2 regions of the Acidovorax sp. LjRoot129 genome follow, and region 2 is predicted to be linked to the other one. Evidence: predicted binding sites of a transcription regulator. Region 2 holds the regulator's gene; the other holds the start of a gene.
The links. Region 2 encodes FNR, which switches genes on or off when oxygen is low (the NO sensors DNR and NnrR bind a similar motif). Its sites were predicted from a motif close to TTGATNNNNATCAA; they were not measured.
Positions count from the first base shown of each region.

Region 1: a site for FNR is predicted at 1,761-1,774, ahead of cyoA (ubiquinol oxidase subunit II). Genes of this name have one in related genera too.

Region 1 covers NZ_CAXUSE020000001.1:1,752,989-1,756,400, forward strand. Annotated here, with positions in the region: gene cyoB (cytochrome o ubiquinol oxidase subunit I) at 1-540, opposite strand, end outside; gene cyoA (ubiquinol oxidase subunit II) at 608-1,666, opposite strand; gene ACSQ3Q_RS08000 (MFS transporter) at 1,919-3,259, shown strand.
Region 2 covers NZ_CAXUSE020000001.1:1,965,995-1,969,406, reverse strand. Annotated here, with positions in the region: gene hemN (oxygen-independent coproporphyrinogen III oxidase) at 1-1,063, opposite strand, end outside; gene fnr (fumarate/nitrate reduction transcriptional regulator Fnr) at 1,251-1,973, shown strand; gene ACSQ3Q_RS09015 (hypothetical protein) at 1,995-2,285, opposite strand; gene ACSQ3Q_RS09010 (FixH family protein) at 2,360-2,662, opposite strand; gene ccoG (cytochrome c oxidase accessory protein CcoG) at 2,736-3,412, opposite strand, start outside.

The DNA.
Region 1 (3,412 bases), 210 kb from region 2:
AGCGGTCGAAAACTCGCCCAGGAACAGCGACACCATGACCAGCACGGCGCCGGCCGTGGTCATCCAGAAGCTGAAGTTGTTGAGGAACGGGAACGACACGTCGCGCGCACCAATCTGCAGCGGCACGAGGTAGTTCATCAGGCCCGTGACCAGCGGCATGGCCACGAAGAAGATCATGATCACGCCGTGGGCGGTGAAGATCTGGTCGTAGTGGTGCGGCGGCAGGTAGCCCATGTTGTCGCCAAAGGCCATGGCCTGCTGCAGCCGCATCATGACGGCGTCGGCAAAGCCGCGCAGCAGCATGATGAGGCCGAGGATCATGTACATGATCCCGATCCGCTTGTGGTCGATGCTGCAGATCCAGTCGCGCCAGAGCGGGCCCCACAGGCGGAACTTGGTGACGCCAGCCAGCACCACGAGGCCGCCCAGCACGGTGGCGATGAAGGTCCACAGCACGATGGGCTCGTGTGCCATGGGGATCGAGTCCCAGGTGATTCGGCCCAGGGCCCAGTGGGTGTCAGTAACGGTGACGGAGGACATATCGGGTCTCTTTTGGAGGTTGCCAGCAGCGCCAGAGGCGGCTGCCGGCTCGGCAATCAAGGACGGGTCATTGGGCGGCAGTGGCCGCGCGGGGGGCGTGGCGGGCTTCCAGGGTGGCGACCACCTGGGCGGCGTTTTGCGAGGTGCAGACGTCCTGCGGCAGGTTCAGCCCCATGGCACGCACATAAGCGTCGCCACCGTTCTCGTCGATGGCCATCATGTGGTGCATGCACATCTTGCCGTCCTCGACGCAGCGGTTGAGCACCTTGTCGTACAGACCGTCTTCCACGCTGGCAAAGCGCTGCACCGGGTCCCGTTCGCTCGGCTTGGCCAGGTCCATGTAGGCCTTGCGCGTCAGCGGCTTGCCTTCGGATTTGTTTTTGGCCACCCAGGCTTCAAAGTCGCCCTGGCTCAGGCCATGGAACTTGAAGGTCATGCCCGAGAAGCCCGCGCCGCTGTAGTGCGTGGCCAGGCCGGAGAACACGCCGGGCTTGTTGATCACGGCATTGAGCTCCGTCTGCATGCCCGGCATCGCGTAGATCATGCCGGCCAGGTCGGGCACGTAAAACGCGTTCATTGTGGAGGTGGCCGTGAGCTTGAAAAGGATAGGGCGGTCCACCGGCGCCGCCAGTTCGTTCACCGTGGCAATGCCCAGCTCGGGGTAGAAGAACAGCCACTTCCAGTCCATGGCCACCACCTGCACTTCCAATGGCGTCGACTGGGCGTCGAGTGGCTTGGCTGCAGAGATGCGGTCGAGCGGGCGGTAGGGGTCGAGCTTGTGGGTGCCGATCCAGGTCAATGCCCCCAGGGCGATGATGATCATCAGCGGCACGGTCCAGATCACCAGCTCCAGCGTGGTGGAGTGGTGCCAGTCCGGGTCATAGTCGGCCTCGGTATTGGCCGCGTTGTTGTGCCGGTACTTCCAGGCAAACCACAGGGTGAGGGCGATCACCGGCACGATGATGATCAGCATGAGCAGCGTGGCCTGGATGACCATGTTGCCCTGCTGCGCAGCGACGTCGCCCGCCGGGTTGAGGACGACCGCCTTGCTGCAGCCAGCCAGGGCGCCCAGGGCCGGGACAGCGGCCAGCCAGGCGAAGGCACGGGGTAGAGAGGTGTGGGGCATGGTAGGGCGCAATCGGTGCGTTTTTTAGGGGTAAACGCGGATAACGGAATAGCGCTGAATGTAATAGCCCTAGCTTTTTTGTACATTGGACATTTTGTCCAAGGTCAAACCGTGGCAAGTTGGCGGGGGGCCAGCGGTGTGCCATTTCGTCCCATGTCCCGCAGCCGCCAAGGTGAAACCGCACTTGTTTGCAATCGAAGTTGCGTGTAGAACGAAAATATCCACTTCCAACCACGACAAGGAACCCTGTTCATGAGCAGCCCCGCCTCTGCCACCTACCCCGCGGCCGGCTTTGAAGAAAACGCCGCGTCCCTCTCCCGGGCGGATACGCATGAAGACGTGACCCCCAGCGAAATTGCCGTGGGCGTGATCATCGGGCGCTCGTCCGAGTACTTTGACTTCTTCGTTTTCGGGATCGCCTGCGTTCTCGTCTTCCCCTCGTTTCTGTTCCCCTTCCTCTCCCGCCTGGATGGCACGCTGATGGCCTTCGCGCTGCTGGCGGTCGCCTTCGTGGTCCGGCCCATTGGCACCGCCATCTCCATGGCCATCCAGCGGCGATGGGGGCGGGGCACCAAGTTGACCATCGCGCTGTTCCTGCTGGGCGTGTGCACGGTGGGCATGGCGTTCCTGCCGGGCTACAAGGATGTGGGCATGGTCGCGATCGTGGCCCTGCTCATCCTGCGCATCGGCCAGGGTTTGGCGCTGGGGGGGTCGTGGGATGGCCTGCCATCGCTGCTGGCCATGTCGGCCCCCCGGGAGCGCCGCGGCTGGTTCGCCATGATCGGCCAGCTGGGCGCGCCCGTAGGCTTTGTGATGGCCGCCGGACTGTTCGCCTATCTGTACAGCAGCCTCAGCCTGCAAGAGTTTTTGGCGTGGGGCTGGCGCTACCCGTTCTTTGTGGCCTTTGCCGTGAACGTGGTGGCGCTGTTCGCCCGACTGCGCCTGGTGGTGGGCCAGTCGTATACCGAACTGCTGCAAGAGCGTGAACTGCAGCCCGTGCCCGTGAGCCGCGTGGTGCGCGACGAAGGCAGCAACGTGCTGCTCGGCGCTTTTGCGGCGCTGGCAAGCTTTGCGTTGTTCCATCTGGTGACGGTGTTTCCGCTGTCGTGGATCACGCTGTATTCCGAGCAGCCCGTAACGCAGATCCTGGGTGTGCAGATCGTGGGAGCGTTCCTGGCGGCTGGCGCCATCATGGTGTCGGGCTGGCTGTCGGACCACCTGGGCCGCCGCAAGCTGCTGGGCGGCATGGCCGTGCTGATTGGTGTCTTCAGCTTCATGGCGCCGGTGCTGCTCAACTCCGGTGAGGTGGGCAGCACCATGTTCCTGCTGCTGGGTTTTGTGCTGCTGGGCCTGTCGTACGGCCAGGCTTCGGGCACGGTCACGGCCAACTTCTCGCCCCAGTACCGCTATACCGGCGCCGCGCTCTCGGCCGATCTGGCGTGGATCATTGGCGCCGCGTTTGCGCCGCTGGTGGCGTTGTACCTGTCGTCCCGGTTTGGGCTGCTGGCGGTGACGGTGTACCTGCTGTCGGGTGTGGCCTGCACGCTGGGCGCGCTGAATCTGAACCGGCGCATGGAGCGTCGCGACCGGTAACGGGCTCGTGTCGGGACTGACTTGGTAGTTTGCTATTGAAAATATAGCTACCAGCGCTTATCCATCAAGCGCTGACGGCCAAAAAGGGCTTATATCAATAGTGCCGCGGCTCTACTTGGGGCTGCGGTGACCCGCTCGGGCTGGGCCTGTCGA
Region 2 (3,412 bases):
GATTCAGGAGGTCATAGTATTCATCCAGTGTCTTCGCGTTCTGGCTGTACGTGGCCCCTACCCTTCCAATCGCGGAGACCCCCAGGCCGATCAGGTCGCAGTCTGGCTGGGTGCTGTAGCCCTGAAAGTTGCGGTGCAGCCGGCCCTGGCGCTTGGCCACCGCCAGCGCGTCATCGGGCAAGGCAAAGTGGTCCATCCCCACGTACACATAGCCTGCTGCCATGAAGGCCTCCAGCGAGCGCGACAGCATCGACACCTTGCCCGCGCCCGTGGGCAGCTCGGCCGGGACAATGCGGCGCTGTGGTTTGAATCTCTCGGGCAGATGGGCGTACGCATACAGCGCAATGCGGTCGGGCCGTAACTGTGTCACCTGGGCCAAGGTGCGGTCGAACGACTCAGGGGTCTGGCGCGGCAGTCCATAGATGAGATCGACATTGATCGACTCAAACCCGAGCGCGCGCGCAGACGCCACCAGCGCGAACACCTGCTCGGCGGGCTGGACGCGGTGCACGGCCTTTTGCACTTCCGGGTCGAAGTCCTGCACACCAAAACTCAAGCGGTTGAAGCCCAGCTCGGCCAGTACGGCCAGGCGATCGGCATCCACGGTGCGGGGGTCCACCTCGATGGAATACTCGCCCCCCGGGGCGAGCGTGAAACTGCGCTTGAGCATGGCCATCAGCTCGCGCAGGCCCTCATCCGACAGGAAGGTGGGCGTGCCCCCGCCAAGGTGAAGCTGACTGACGACCTGCCCCTTTCCGCAATGCGCGGTGTGCAGGTCGACCTCACGCTGGAGGTAGCGCAGATAGACCTCTGCGCGCTCGTGGTGTTTGGTGATGATTTTGTTGCAGGCGCAGTAGTAGCACAGCGACTCGCAAAACGGGATATGGACGTACAGCGACAGCGGCAACGCCTTGGCAGGAGAACCCATCTGGCGGTGTTGCAGCGCGAGGGCATAGTCCTCGTCGCCAAAAGCCTCGACGAATCGGTCAGCTGTCGGGTAGGAGGTGTAACGGGGCCCCGGCACGTCGAAACGGCTCAGGAGTTCAGGGGAAGCAGCGGTCATGGGCGAATATCCTTGCGGGCATGCTCACTGTGCCGTAGGCTACCCCTACCGTCCTTGATCTACATCAAGCGATGGCGCGGACCGAAGGGCGACAATTTGATTCACATCATTCGCCACTCCGCAATGCGGAGCCCTTTCGCTCCGACTGTCGGGCGCGAATGCTCGAAAACCTACCAGCTCACGCCCCATGACTCCCCTCACCATCAAAGTCGCCTGCTCCAATTGCAACCTTCGAGAACTGTGCATGCCGGTGGGGCTGAGCGACGACCAGCTTCAGCGCATCGACGATATCGTGGCCGTGCGCCGCAAGGTCAAACGCGGCGGCACGCTGTTCCGCAGTGGCGAGACATTCACCTCGCTCTACGCTATCCGCACCGGCTTTTTCAAGACCAGCGTGGCGACCGAAGACGGGCGTGACCAGGTCACCGGCTTTCAGATGGCCGGCGAGATCATCGGCCTTGACGGCATCGTGAATGACGTGCACACCTGCGATGCCATCGCACTCGAAGACGCTGAAGTCTGTGTCATGCCCTTTGACCGCATCGAAGAGCTGTCGCGCGAGGTCACGGCCCTGCAGCACCATGTGCACAAGATCATGAGCCGCGAGATCGTGCGGGAGCACGGCGTGATGCTGCTGCTGGGCAGCATGCGGGCCGAGGAGCGCCTCGCAGCGTTCCTGTTGAACCTGGTGCAGCGCCTCCACGCCCGCGGTTTTTCCCAGTCGGAGCTCGTGCTGCGCATGACACGCGAAGAGATCGGCAGCTACCTGGGCCTCAAGCTTGAAACGGTGAGCCGGGCGTTTTCCAAGTTTGCCGAAGACGGCATCGTAGAAGTCAAGCAGCGCCATGTGCGCATCCTGGAAACCGAGGCACTCAAGCGCATCGTCAACAGCCAGCCGGCCTGCCACTGAGCAGCGTTGCGGGCCAGGGCTTCAAGAGCAGGAATTCTTGCGGCAGTCCTGCGGCCGCGCATCCGGCGAAACCGGGCAGCGGTTGAGCTCGAACGGTGACATTGCCAGCAGCGTGGTGAGGGCGCTCGAAGCCATAGTGATGGCCCAGAAAGCGAAAAACGCCAGGGTATAGACACCCTGCCGCGACAAAGCCAGTGGTTGCCCAAACCAGTGCAGATCCTGCGGATCCACCATGGCAAACACCAGCATCTCAAGGACCCCCGCCGTCAAAAAAGCGGGCCAGGCAATCCACATCAAGCGTTGCGTCCACATCGGTCTTATCTCCTTGTCATCGGCGGTGTAGCAAGCTGGCTGCACCCAGCGTTCAGCCTGCTCTCCACCGGTTTTTATCGTGGCTGGTCCTGCACCGGGGTGGCTGCATGGTTGCGGCCCTTGATCGCTGGTGCCAGGCTTTTTTCGGGGTTGGCCAGCGTCTTGTTGATCTCGATGCCCTGGCGGTAATAGTCCTCGGCCACCACGGGGTCCGGCCGGGAGACGGCCAGCCACAGCGTTACAAAGCCAGCGACGATCACGATGGCGGGGCCGGCAATGACGAGCCAGACATGGCCGAACTTCCACCACGGGGCGGGAGCCCTACCTGTGGCAGGACTTGTGGCGCTTGCGGGCCCGATGGCGGGATTGGATGGCATATCAACACTCCTCAATATCTGTTCACTCGTAGGCACCAGGTGATGCTTGAGCCGGGTGCGCCTGCGGTGCGCGCTAGCGCGGCACCAGAAAAACCGACTTCTCCGTGACTTGGGCTGCCGCGCCCACAGCCTGCACGTCAAACTGCACAGGATGCGAGCCCGAAGCGGCCGAGCCGTACGGTATCTGCAGCCGCACTGCCACCCAACGGGACTCCGCGGCGCCGATCTCCACCTCGGCTTCCGAAGCCACCTCAATCCCCTGCAGCCCGCGCGCGGCGATGCGATAACGCTGCGGCCCTTCGGTGGCGTTCATGATCTGCAGGCGGTAGATGTTCTCCAGCTTTCCGCCAGCCACGATGCGCGAGAGCGCAGCACGGTCGCGCACCACATCCACCTTTAGTGGCGTGCGCGTGACCAGGCTGGCCAGCATCGCAACGCACAGGGCGACCAGCACCGCCGCATAGATCAGCACCCGCGGCCGCAGCACGCGTCTCAGCATCTGCGAAGGGCTCCAGCGCTTCTCTACCCCGTTCTGGGTGGAGAAGCGGATGAGCCCCCGCGGGTAATGCATCTTGTCCATCACGGTGTTGCACGCGTCCACGCACAACCCGCAGCCAATGCACTCGTACTGCAGCCCCTCGCGGATGTCGATGCCTACCGGGCACACCTGGACACACAGGGTGCAGTCGATGCAGTCGCCCAGTCCCTTGGCCTTGTGATCCACTGTTTTGCTGCGCGGTCCCCGCGGCT